Desulfurobacterium sp. TC5-1: one gene and its partner. The protein of the gene in region 1 interacts with the protein of each later gene in a pairwise test. Links are inferred from orthologs where the notes say so. Each region holds a gene or a part of one and is shown on either strand. Other genes may lie near its edges. The genes, in order: ftsZ and rlmN.

Region 1 (6,747 bases):
AGTAGAACCGGGTCACCTTGAAGGATTTAAAACATTTGAAAATCTACTAAAAGAAAAGTTTTCACTGATCGAAAATACAGAAGTTAAAATTGCACCATCACATCTTGCAAAAGAGAAAAACATTTTAACTTTTGGCAAAGGTGGCACTGCAGAAATTATAGAAGCACATTTTTATCCAGAAAAAACGCTATTCACAGCGAAAATCAACAGTAAAACGGTAAACGGTCAGGTAAACATCCCGGGAAGAGGCATACTAAACGCAATTTTAATAACACTGTTGATTGGAAACGTTCTGAACATCCCACCCGAAGAGATTGTGGAAATTGTGAAAACTTTTAAACCACCAAAGTGGAGAATGGAAATTGTAAAGCTTGGCAGTATAACTCTGATACGGGATTACTACAACGCCAATCCTGCATCAATGAAAAATGCGATAGATGTTTTATCCCTCTACGAAACGCCAAAGGTTGCGGTATTAGGTGAAATGTTAGAACTTGGGAACCACTCTGAAAAGCTTCATAGAGATATAGGCAAATACCTTTCGGAAAAAGGCATAGAAGAAGCCCTATTTTTTGGTAAAAACAGCGTTTTCTACCTTTCAAATTTCAACGGCAGAGGTTATCATTTTAATAACAGGGACGAATTTTTACAGTTTTTAAAAACCTTTGATTTCAGCGGGAAAACCGTTCTTATAAAAGGTTCCAGAGGGAACAAACTTGAAGAAGTTGAAACCATAATAAGAGAGAGGTTCCAGTGATAGTCGTTCTTAAAGGTGGACCTTCCCCGGAAGCGGAAGTTTCAAGAAAAAGCGCAGCTGCCGTAGTAAAAGCATTGAAAAAGTTAGGATATGAAGTTTTAGACCTTGAATTTGACGAAAATGCTGCAAAAAACCTAATAGAGCTCAAGCCGGAAAGGGTGTTCATAGCCCTACACGGTGTTCCCGGTGAAGATGGTTCCGTTCAGGGACTTTTAGAAAGTTTAGGAATACCTTACACAGGATGCGGCGTTGAATCAAGCGCCATTTGCATGGACAAAGACGCAACAAAAAGATATCTTAAAAGCTTTGGCATTCCGGTACCTGCAGGAGAAACTTATTTCTCAAAAGAGGAAGTTGACTGGATGGAGATACCGTGCGTCGTAAAACCGGCAAGAACAGGCTCAACGGTAGGCATATCTGTCGTTAAAACAGAAGAAGAGCTTGAAAAAGCAGTTGAAATTGCATTTAAGTATGACACAAAAATTCTCATTGAAGAGTTTATAGAAGGGAGAGAACTGACAATCCCGGTGCTGAATGGAAAGGCTCTTCCAATCGTTGAAGTTATCCCCGAAGGAGGTTTTTACGACTATGAAGCAAAATATAAAAAACATACAACAAAATATGAAGTACCTGCCAGAATTCCAGAAAAAACAGCTAAAAAAATAAATAAGTTGGCTGAAAAAATATTTCGCATTTTAGAGTGCCGCGGAGCCATCAGGATAGATCTCAGACTTGATGAAATGAATGTTCCGTACATCCTTGAAGTTAACACAATTCCCGGCATGACAGAGAGAAGTTTACTGCCAAAATCTGCCGCTGCTGCCGGCATAACATTTGAAAAACTGATTGAGGAAATCCTAAAAGGATGAAGAGGCCACTATTTATAATTTTCTTTATATTAATTCTACTTTCCGGTCTAATCCTCTTCATCTATTCACCAATGAAAATTGAAAGGGTCAGAATAAAACTTGACAAAAATCTATGGGGAAGCAAAATAACAGATATGCTGACCGGACAGATATTAATAAATTCTCCCTATGATGAGAACAAAATAAAAGATTTGACTTCTTTTATAAGCTCACTTCCCTGGGTAAGAAAGGTAGATATCTCTTTTATCAAAGGAACTTTAACAATCAATATTGAAGAAGAACCTGTAAAGTTATGTATCATCTCTAAAAACGAGGCCTTTAACGTGGGAGAAAATGGTTACATCCTCGGAAAGGATAAAAAACTCTGTTCCCAAAATCAAACCTTTTTTTACAAAGGGAAAACTCCTTTTTTTATAAAGGACTCTAAAGGATTTCCAAAAGTTACGGAAAATATCTTACTTGAAATTTCCCTTATAACTCAATACATTTCATCTAAAAATCCCATTAAAGAGAAACCGGAAATTTTACTGACAGATACAGGTATAAAATTACTTTACCCCCAGCATAAAATAATCGTTTTCCTTGGAAACGGTGAAAATAGCTGGCAGAATTTCCAAAAATTGTTTAAAATTCTATCCAGGCCATATTCCGGCTACTACGATTTAAGATTCTCAGGCCTTCTGATTGAGAAGGGGAGGAAAAATGATTGAAGAAAAAATCCTTACCATAGATTTAGGAACAAGCTACATAAGGGCCACACTTGGTGTTATAGATAGAAAAGGCAACAAAAAAATAATAGCTATGGCATCTGTTCCTTCAAAAGGAATTAAAAGTGGAAACATTTCAAGCGTTGTATCGGTTAAAGATGCCCTTAATGCAGTTCTTAACAAACTCAAGATAGAAGCCTCTACCACACTGCCAAATGAAGCTTACGTTATCATTTCAGGTACCCACACACTCAGCTACAAAATAGAGGCAAAGATAAACTTTCCCGGTATTCAAACAATCCAATTCAAGGATGTTAATGATCTCAAAAACAAAGCAGAAAGGGAACTTATGGAAAAAAAAGGCCCACCCGTAAAACAACATTATGAAACAATGCACATAATACCCCAAGAATTTATAATAGAAAATCTTACCGGCATCCAAAATCCTGTCGGACATAGTGGAAGAGAACTTGCAATGAAAGCCCTCATCGTTCTTGTAACAAAACACACAAAAAGAACGATAGAAGAACTCTTAAAAGATTGCGGGATAAAACTTAATAGTCTGATACTGCAGTCCCTTGCAGCCTTTTACGGAATAAAAGGCAAGGAAAACATCTACTTTAACAACAACCTTTTTATATACATGGGAGCAGGTACCACTGAATACTTCTACTTTAGAGAAGACAAACCTGTTTTTAACAAGTATATCCCTGACGGTGGAAACGACATAATAAAATTCATAATCAGCAAGTTGAAACTTAACAAGAAGGAAATCGAAAAGTTATTTTTTGAACATGGAAGCGCATACGCACTTAAAGTTCCTCAAAACGAATACATCACAATTTCTATAGGTGGCAAATTGGCCAAGCTTCCAAAAATTGTAATTCCGGCTCTCGTACAGATAAGACTGCGAAAAATTTTAAAAGACATTAAAACGGAGCTTGAAAACACTGATCCATCAATGGTAGTTAATCTCAACAAAATCTATCTCACCGGAGGACTGGCCAAACTTAAGGATATAGATGTCCTTACAAAGAAAATCTTTAAAGCACCTGTAGAGATATGCAGCCCCGATTACAACGTTACGGATCTCTCACTAACACCTGTCATCGGAGCTATAAACTACATAGCTGCAACAAGAAAACCGGAAGGAAAACTCTTCGAAGTGAAAGACGATATAATTCCAAAAAGCCACGAAGCAGGCGTGTTTGGTTGGGTAAAAAGGCTTATTGATCAACTAATATAGAGATGACAAGAACACAAAGTGGAGGTTTTAGATGTTTGACATAGCAGAAGAAAGCTTCTTAGGACCAGTTATAAAGGTAATAGGTGTGGGAGGCGGTGGTGGCAACGCCGTATCACGAATGTTTGAGAACGGTATAGAAGGCGTTGATTTCGTCGTTGTTAATACAGATGCCCAGGTTCTTTCAAAATCACCAATACCTATAAAAGTTCAAATAGGTGAGAAGTTAACAAAAGGGTTAGGCGCCGGTGGAAAGCCTGAAATCGGCGAGCAGGCGGCACTTGAAGACGAACCAAAAATAAGAGAGGTCCTTGAAGGTGCAGATATGGTGTTTATCACCGCAGGAATGGGCGGTGGAACAGGAACAGGTGCAGCGCCAATAGTTGCAAAAATAGCAAAAGACATGGGCATCCTCACTGTTGGCGTAGTGACAAGACCTTTCGACTTTGAAGGAAGAAAACGCCACGAATACGCAGAGCAGGGCATAAGAAGACTGAAGGAGTTTGTTGATACACTTATGGTTGTTCCTAACCAAAAACTTTTAACAGTTGCACCAAAAGATATGAGCATACTTAACGCATTTAAACTTGCAGACAACGTTCTCTACCAAGCTGTTAAAGGCATAACAGAAGTCATAACAAGACCTGGACTCATAAACCTTGACTTTGCAGACGTAAAAGCTGTAATGCACAGCGGTGGTTACGCGTTGATGGGAACAGGTGAAGCAAGTGGAGAAGACAGAGCACTTACAGCTGCAAGAAAGGCAATTGATAACCCGCTTCTTGAAAACGTTCAAGTTGAAGGAGCAAGCAGAATTCTTGTAAACATAACAGGTGGAACAGATCTTACACTTGACGAAGCTTACGCTGCTGCAGGACTTATTAAAGAGAGAGCAAAGAGGGATGATACAAACTTCTACTTTGGTGTAACCCTCGATGAATCCCTTGAAGATTCTATACAGGTTACTGTAATAGCAACCGGATTTGATGAAAAAGGAAGGCCTACATTCCCACCAGGATTCACGGCAGCAACCACTTCCACATCATTTGGAAGTAAAAGAGAACCTGAAGAAGAAATCATAGATTTAAACATTGACATAGCAAGTCTTTTAGAACAACTTAAAGACGAAGAGTGATTGAGTTAAACGCTTTATGTAATCACCTGCAGGTCAAAAAGACAGACCTGCAGGTTTGTCTTATCTATCCGGGCGATGCTTTTTCAGGATTTTCAAGCCTTGCCCTTTCCAACATCTATTCCAACCTCAACGCTATCGACGGTATCTCATGTGATATTGGATTTGGCTCTCACAGGACCAGTTTTTTTCTTGACAAACCTTTTAAAGAGTTTGACATTTTAGCATTCTCAATAACATACGAGGAACATCTATTTGACGTAATAAAAACACTTACAAACTGGAAAATAGAACCGGACAGAGAAAAAAGAGAAGAAGCACCCTTAATCTTTGCTGGTGGTATAGGCGTTTTCTACAATCCCGCTCCCTTCCTGCCACTATTTGACATAATATACTTAGGCGAAGCAGAAGAGAGAATAGAAAATATATTCAGAAAACTTGCAGGCAAAAAAAATAAAAAACAATTAATTGGAATCATGTCTGAGTTTGACAACATCATCGTTTCTCAAAACTACTCTTTCAAGTACAAAAATGACCGGGTAGAGGACTTTAAAGGCGCCGTCAAAAAGATATTCCGGTCAAAAGAGTATTCAAAACGCCTCTCATGCTCCTGCTTCATAACAGAAGAAACCGCCTTCAAAAACATGGTTCTCATAGAGTTAAGCAGAGGCTGTCCTGAAAAGTGTCGCTTCTGTGTTGCCCAGGCAATGGGACTTCCATATAGAGAAAAAGAGATAGAACTCGTAGAAAAAGAAATCATTGCAGCATCAAGAATAACGAACAGAGTTGGACTGATAGGAACAGCTGTAACCGATTACTCAGAAATGGAAAAACTCTATGCTATCCTAAAAAAATACAACATGAAGGCCTCCTTTTCGTCCCTGAGAGTCTCTTCAACTTTAGATTACGTGTTAAAGATAGTAAAAGAATCACGGCAGAAAACGGTAACCATTGCGCCAGAAGCTGGAAGAGAAGAAAAGCGAATGGCACTGAATAAAAAAGTGACAGACCGGGAATTTTTCAAATTCTGCAGGAAACTCTTTGAAAACGGAGTTGAAAATCTCAAACTTTACTTTCTTATAGGAATTCCAAATGAAACAGAAGAGGACATAGAAGCAATAGCCTCAATGACATCAGAATTCAGAAAGATAGCCATGGAATTCTGGAAAGAACGGAAAAGAACAGGAAAGATAAGTTTAAGCGTAAACCCCGTAATACCCAAACCATTTACGCCAATGCAGTGGTTTGGAATGCCACTTAAAAGCCAGATAGACAAAAAGATACGAAACTTAGGAAAACTGATCAAAAAGATACCTAACGTTGAATTCACGTTTGAAAACACAAGAAACGCTATTATTCAGGCAGTAATTTCTCGGGGCGATGACAGAATCGGAATAGCAGCAATAAATACGGTAAAGAATAGCCTTAACTTTAAAAGAGCGCTTAAAGAGTTAAACCTGAAAATTGACAACCTTTACACGAGAGAACGAGAAAAGGACGAACTCTTCCCCTGGGAAATCGTCGACAGCGGAATAAAGAGAAACTATCTATGGAAAGAGTATCAAAAAATATACACAGGTGAACCTTCACCTGTTTGCTTTAAAGGGTGCAAAGCGTGCGGACTGTGCAAATAATTACCTAAGCTTTATTACAAACCTTCCACAATAGGGACACCTTGTCCTTCCGGGTTCAAGCTCTCTTAAAAGAGAGGCAAATTCTGCAGATGAATAGGCCATACCACACCCTTCACAGGCACCAGAAGATATATCAGAAAAGACAAGGCCGTTGTATTTTTCCTTAAGGTTTTCATACTCTCTGCATACATCATCGGGCAACGTTTCTCTAATAGAAAGAGCCTTATTCTCAAGTTCTGAAATCCGCTCTTTCTGCTCTTTAATACTTCTCTCTGTTTCCTTTAACTCTCCTTCCGTCTTTTCAATAGCCTCTTTCAAAAATTTCCTTTCCGTCTTTGACTCTTCAACAAGCTCATCAAGCTCTACCTGCAATCTGGCAAGTTCCGAATTCGCCCTTATTATCTC
Region 2 (6,578 bases), 490 kb from region 1 along the record:
AGACGGTGCTGAATTCTTCCTTCTTTAGAAATACTGAAATCAATATTGTGCTTATTGGGATTTTATCTTCCAGCATTTCTATCTCAAAATCGGTAAGCATATTTAGAATTTTCTTTTCAATTTTTCTTATTTCTTCTTTGGCAAAGCCGTTTTTGAATACTGTTACTATGTTGCCATCAGATATTGCAAAGGATTCGGCGCCAAACATGCTGAGAAATTTTTTGATTTTTGATTCCAGCCTTCCTGATATAATGATAGCTGTTTCTATACCGTATATTTTGACTATTTCGTCAAAATTAGATATTGAAATAAGGGTAATAAAAGTTCTATCACTCTTTGCCACTTCACCAATTAAAGAGGAGGCGAATTCTTTTATGCTTTTTATTTTTTCTCTTCCGAACTCTTTTATTATTTCAGTAACTTCTGTGAAGATTTCAACTATGAATCCATTTTCCCTGAAACATTCTATGAGGTAATCTCTATCTTTGTCATGCACTTTTATCGTTCTGAGGACCGTACAGGAATCTCTGTGCTCTTTCATTAGAAGTTTTACAGGACATATTAATCTTTTTTCCTCGAAGCAGGAATGATTTGAGCCAAATATCAGATTGTAGCAGTGTTTTGCTTTTTTGAGTTGGTTCTTATTGAATAATGATTTTAGGGCAGAATTGCAGTAGGCTATCTCTCCATCATTTTTTAGTATTAATACGGGCTTTTTTAATTTTTCCCACACAGAGAAAAGGCCTTTTTCCATTTTCCCCTCGGTCATTAAGTTTTAGTTTATTATACAAAAGATGATAAAAGAAATTATATTTTTAATAATCGTATTTACTGTGGTTTTTATGCTGGTATTGCCATAAAAGAACACTAATTTTCAAATAGAGCGATGTTTTTGAAATTAACGGTTTATGTATAATTTGTTGAATTTCAACGTTAAGGAGACAAAAATGGTTTATACCGTTCATGGATGGTCATTTGACGGGAACATCTGGTTAAATACACCTTTTTCGAACGGCATTCATTTCGAACTTCCAGGGCATGGAGATTCAGATTTTGAAATTACTGACATCTTTGAACTGGCTAAAATTTTAGGTGAACGGATGCATAAAGGTTCTATTTTGGTTGGATGGTCAATAGGTGCTTCCATTGCTACGCTGATAGCTGCCTTTTTTCCAGGAAAAATAGAAAGGTTAATTCTCTATTCACCAACTCCGTTATTTTGCGGTCTCTCTCAACCACAGGTTGTCTGTGTACGGTTTCTGAAACGTTTAAGAAGAGATTTCGAAGGTACTGTTAACTGGTTCAGAAAAGAGTGTGGTTTTAAGGGTGATTATCCGTTGCCTGAAAGGGAAAAAGCAGTCGCCGTGCTTGAAAGTTATATGAAGACAGATCTGAGGGCAATTCTTCCTGATTTATCTGTTAAAACGGAGATAGTTGTAGGTTTGAAAGATGAGATAACGAAACCTGAAGGTGCTTTTAGCTTTTTTTCTCTTCTTCCTTCATCTAATCTTGAAATTCATCCATTAAAATCTCACTTTCTCTTTTAAAGTATAAATTTTTTTTGAAACTTTTGCACTGGAGCAGAAATGAAAAAAGTTGCTTTTTACACGTTAGGTTGTAAGATGAACTTTCACGAAACCGCTTTTATAGAGGAAGCTTTCAGGAAAGCAGGCTATACGATTGTTTCCTTTAATGATGTTGCTGATATCTATGTGATAAATACCTGCACCGTTACCGTATCTGCCGATGCGAAGTCGAGGAAGGCTATTAGAAAGGCTAAGAATAGAAATCCTGAAGCAACGGTAGTCGTTACCGGTTGTTACAGTGAAGTTTATCCGGAAGCTGTTGCCAGGATGAAAGAGGTTGACATAGTTACGGGAAATGTTGAGAAATTTAACTTAATTGGCATAGTTGAAAGAGGTGAAAAGGGTGTTTTTGTAAGGGGTGTATGGAACGTTAATAAATTTCAACCATTAATGAACCTTGATTACGGTAGGAAAAGCCGTGCTTTTCTCAAGATTCAGCAGGGTTGTGAATCGTTCTGTTCTTACTGCATAATTCCTAAAGCCCGTGGAAGGATGCTCAGTGAAAGACCTGAAAAAGTCATTGATCACGTGAAGATGCTAACAGATGCTGGATATTCAGAGATAGTTTTGACAGGTACGCATCTTGGAGCTTACGGGAGAGAGCTTGGCGATGTAACGCTTGCTGATCTTCTCGAAAAGCTTGTCCAGATTCCCGGTGACTTCTGGATAAGGTTGAGTTCTATAGAACCTCAGGAATTTTCGGATAAGCTTTTGGAGGTTCTTACAGGTAGTGACAAGGTGGCTCCTCACTTTCACATTCCACTTCAGAGTGGAAGTGACAGGATTTTAGAGAAAATGGGTAGAAAGTACACGACTTCTTACTACGGAGCGTTGATTGAGAAGTTAGTTAATCTTAAAAGGGATGTCTGTATTGGAACGGATGTTATGGTCGGTTTTCCAGGTGAAACAGAAGAAGACTTTCAGAATATGAAGAAGTTTATAGAAGACCTGCCTTTTGGGTATCTTCACGTCTTTTCTTACTCGCCAAGGGAGGGAACGAAGGCAGCTCTTATGAAGAATGATGTTCCACCAGTTGAGAAAAAGAGGCGATCAAAGGAGCTTATAGCTTTAAGTGAAGAGAAAAGTTTGCAGTTTCGCAAAAGTTTTGTCGGAAAAAAGTTAAGGGCCGTTTCTCTAAACAGGTCTGATAAAAATGTTGTTCTTACGGGGAATTACATTCAGATAGAGGTTGACAGAAGACCATCTTCTAAGTTTGTTGATGTGGTGCTTGAAGATGTTGGAAGAAAAAGAGAGGATAACATTGGCGTTATTGCGTAACCTTTTTTTCTTTTCCTCTTAACATTCCGCATGCGGCTGATATATCCTGACCTCTTGAATCTCTTATAAATGTGGCGATTCCTCTGTTCCACAGTACTTTCTGAAAGGCTTCAATCTTTTCCCTTGGTGGTGTTTTAAATGGTGAGCCCGGGTACGGGTTGAAAGGAATGAGGTTTATCTTGACGGGGATTCCTCTAACAAGGTTTGCAAGCCTTTCAGCATCTTTTAAAGAGTCGTTTACACCTTCAAGCATCAGGTATTCGATCATTATTCTCCTAACGTTATCGGCAGGATACTTCCTCAGTTCTTTCATTATCTCTTTTATAGAATACTTCTTGTTCAACGGTATTAGGTTTTCTCTTGTCTTTTCGTCTGTTGCATGGAGGGAGAGGGCAAGTTTAACTTTTGGAAGCTCTTTTGCCATTTTTCTTATTCCCGGAATAATTCCGCAGGTTGAAACGGTTATTTTTCTCGTTGAAAGGCCAACCATTCTGTCGTCTGTGAGTATTTGAATACTCTTTCTCACATTTTCAAAGTTAAGCAGCGGTTCCCCCATTCCCATGAAAACCACGTTAGATATGCGGTTTTCTATCCCGATATCTCTTTGAACAGAAATATACTGATCGACAATTTCTGAAGCGGTAAGATTCCTTGTGAAACCATCCTTTGCGGTGAAGCAGAACTTGCATCCTATTGGACAGCCCACCTGTGTGGATACACATATAGTATTCCAGTCTCTCTCAGGAATGAAAACCGTTTCAATGCGGTTGCCGTCTTTTAATTCAAAAAGGTATTTTATCGTTCCATCCTTTGAAACTTCTTTGTTGACAATTTTAAGGTTGTAAATTTCTGCCTTTTCTTTTAGTAGCTCTCTTCCTTCTTTTGATATATCAGTCATTTCGTCAAATGAGGTTGCGAGCTTTTTGTAAAGCCACCTTGCTATTTGAGATGCTCTATACTTTTTAAATTCAATTGAAAGGACAAACTCTTGAAGTTCAGGGAAGGTAAGGGATTTAATGTCGGTCACTCTCTTTCTCCCTGTATTCCTGGTGTATTTTGTATGTTTTGTAAAGTCCCCAGGCGGTGGATGTGAAGAGAGCAAAGCCTATAATAACGGTAAGACCAAGGCTTATCCAGGCCATTTAAGACTCCTGATTTCGTTTAAACTGGAATGTATTCCGGCTTAAAAGTAGTGTCAACCTTGTTGAGAAGTTGACTTTGGAAGCTTTTATTTTTTATACTTAACGAATAGTGAATCACGGTTCAATGGAGAGGGATATGAAATTGAAAAGATTTGTGCCGTTTCTGATTTTGATGGTTGTTTTTACAGTGTCATGTTCTCCTTTTCAGAAGGCAGAAAAGAATGTTTACGTTAGCGGTAGGATAGAAGGAGATGAGATAGACGTTGGAACAAAAGTACCCGGAAGGGTGGCAAGGGTTTTTGTTCATGAAGGCGATGATGTTGAGAAGGGTGAGACGCTTGCGGTTCTTGATTCTAAAGCTGTTCTTGCAAAGGTTGCCCAGGCTGAGGCTGCTCTAAAAGCTGCAGAAAAGGCAGCTCAGGCAAAAGAGGAAGAGGTAAAGGTTTACAAAAAACGTCTTAGCGCCCTTATCGATAAGAGGAAATCTCTGAAAAAACAGTTGGATTTCCAGCTTAAAATAGCCCGGGAAAAGAAAGATATTGCAGTCAGAGATGTTTCTTTAGCTGAAGAGGCGTTGAAGAAGGCTAAGGCTGTTTATGAAAGGGCTAAAGCTGATTATGAAAGGTTCAAAAAACTCTATGAGAAGAAAATAATTCCCCGTTCTGAGTTTGATAAGGCTGAGATGGCTTTTAAGGTTTCTATGGCAGACTTTGAGAGTGCAAAAGAAAACCTTGCAAAGGCTGAAAAGGCTGTAAAGATAGCTCAAGCCGGTATTGAAATTGTGAAGAGCAAGTATAACGATATCTCTTCTCTTGAAAATGAGATTAAAGCACTTGAAGCTACTGTGAGAGCGAAGGAAAAGGAATATCTTGCCTTTCTTGATAGGGTGAATCAGGCAGAAGCAGTTGTTGAGGAGGCAAAAGCCCACCTATCTGATACTGTGATAAAAGCGCCTGTTAATGGAACTGTCACTGTAAAGTACGTTAACGTTGGTGAAGTTGTTCCTGCAGGATTTCGTCTCTTTTCAATAGTCAACATGGATGAACTTTACCTTAAAGGTTTTATTCCCGAAAAACAGGTTGGACTTATACACCTGAAACAGCCAGCTTATGTTGAGGTTGATGCTTATCCGAACAGAAAGTTTCCTGCGTACGTAAGTTACGTTGCGCAGAAAGCGGAATTCACACCTAAAGAGGTCCAGACAAAAGAAGAAAGGGTAAAGGAAGTGTTTGGTGTTAAGCTTAAATTGAAGTCAAATCCAGGCCATGTTCTAAAGCCCGGTATGCCTGCTGACGGATACATAGAGATTGAACGATGAATGTTGTTGAAGTTAAGGATTTAAAGAAGACCTACAATAAGGGAAAGACTTTAGCTGTTGATGGTATCTCTTTCACAGTTAGAAAACAGGATATTTACATATTTGTTGGTCCTGACGGTGCCGGCAAATCTTCAACGCTGAAAGTTATTGCCGGTGTTCTTGAGTATGATGAAGGTGAAGTCAGGCTGTTTGGCAGGGATATAAAAAGGGAAAGTGTTGTTGAAAGGTTAAAAGATAAAATAGCTTTTATGCCTCAAGGCTTAGGATTAAACCTTTACCACACTCTATCTGTTGAGGAAAACATAGACTTTTTTGCTGACCTTCACGATATTCCAGAAGATATCAGGGAAAAGCGAAAGGAGCTTCTCTTAAAGACGACAGGACTTTTACCATTTAAAGATAGGGAAGCTGGAAAGCTGTCAGGTGGTATGATGCAGAAACTTGGAATCTGTTGCAGCCTTATTCACACGCCGGAAATTATCATCCTTGATGAACCAACAACCGGTGTTGACCCTGTCTCAAGACGGGAACTGTGGAAACTTATCTACAACTTTGTGAAAAACGAGGGGATAACCGCCGTAATTTCCACGTCTTACCTTGATGAGGCAGAAAGGAGCACTGTTCTTTCCATAATGAAAAGCGGAAAGATTATTGCCACTGCCACGCCGGAGGCATTGTTTGAAGAGCGGTTGACCGTTTTTGAGGCTGAAGGGAAGGAAGTTGAGAAGGCTTATGAAGTTGCCTGGAAGTTTTACAAGGTTCCGCGACTTAAAGGAAACGTTTTAAGGTTCGTTGCTGAAAGAGACCCTGTGGAGTTGGAGGGGCTGGATGTTACGGTAAAGCAGGTTGAACCGAGTGTTGAAGATGTTTTCCTTTTGAAAACAGGCCTTAAAAGGGTTAGTCTTAAACCGTTTTTTTCAGTTGATTTTCCCGTTCCGGAAGATGCTATAGTTGTTGAAAATGTAGTTAAAAAGTTCGGTAGTTTTACGGCTGTTGATAACGTCTCTTTTACGGTAAAAAAGGGTGAAATATTTGGATTGTTAGGACCTAATGGAGCAGGAAAAACGACGCTTATAAAAGTCATGACGGGGCTTTACAATCCCACTTCTGGTGTCTGTGAAATAGCCGGAATGAAGGGAGAGAGGATAAAATCGGTGATAGGATATATGTCTCAGAAATTTTCCCTTTATGCCGATTTAACCGTTTATGAGAACCTCTTTTTGTGGGGGAAGATATACAATCTTTCAACGGATG

What was found.
Region 2: the proteins of ftsZ (region 1) and rlmN interact in binary tests that used the Escherichia coli proteins (3 or more experiments, as listed by UniProt). The link is inferred for Desulfurobacterium sp. TC5-1 from one-to-one orthologs.

The regions. Positions count from the first base shown.
Region 1 is NZ_ATXC01000001.1:1,000,127-1,006,873, forward strand. The notes cover bases 2,670-5,660. They hold ftsZ (cell division protein FtsZ), read left to right. Parts: upstream 2,670-3,610; coding sequence 3,611-4,711; downstream 4,712-5,660. Other genes in these bases: H153_RS0105140 (cell division FtsA domain-containing protein), read left to right, coding at 2,670-3,579; H153_RS0105150 (radical SAM protein), read left to right, coding at 4,708-5,660. In the rest of the region: murF (UDP-N-acetylmuramoyl-tripeptide--D-alanyl-D-alanine ligase), read left to right, coding at 1-757; H153_RS0105130 (D-alanine--D-alanine ligase), read left to right, coding at 754-1,626; H153_RS0105135 (hypothetical protein), read left to right, coding at 1,623-2,336; more of H153_RS0105140, read left to right, coding at 2,329-2,669; more of H153_RS0105150, read left to right, coding at 5,661-6,342; H153_RS0105155 (hypothetical protein), read right to left, coding at 6,343-6,747. UniProt on the Escherichia coli protein: Essential cell division protein that forms a contractile ring structure (Z ring) at the future cell division site. The regulation of the ring assembly controls the timing and the location of cell division.
Region 2 is NZ_ATXC01000001.1:506,124-512,701, forward strand. Bases 1,873-4,694 are described here. They hold rlmN (23S rRNA (adenine(2503)-C(2))-methyltransferase RlmN), read right to left. Parts: upstream 3,892-4,694; coding sequence 2,854-3,891; downstream 1,873-2,853. Other genes in these bases: mtaB (tRNA (N(6)-L-threonylcarbamoyladenosine(37)-C(2))-methylthiotransferase MtaB), read left to right, coding at 1,873-2,864; H153_RS10255 (hypothetical protein), read right to left, coding at 3,878-4,006; H153_RS09815 (HlyD family secretion protein), read left to right, coding at 4,143-4,694. Outside these bases: H153_RS0102495 (EAL domain-containing protein), read right to left, coding at 1-754; H153_RS0102500 (alpha/beta hydrolase), read left to right, coding at 948-1,547; more of mtaB, read left to right, coding at 1,587-1,872; more of H153_RS09815, read left to right, coding at 4,695-5,324; H153_RS0102525 (ATP-binding cassette domain-containing protein), read left to right, coding at 5,321-6,578.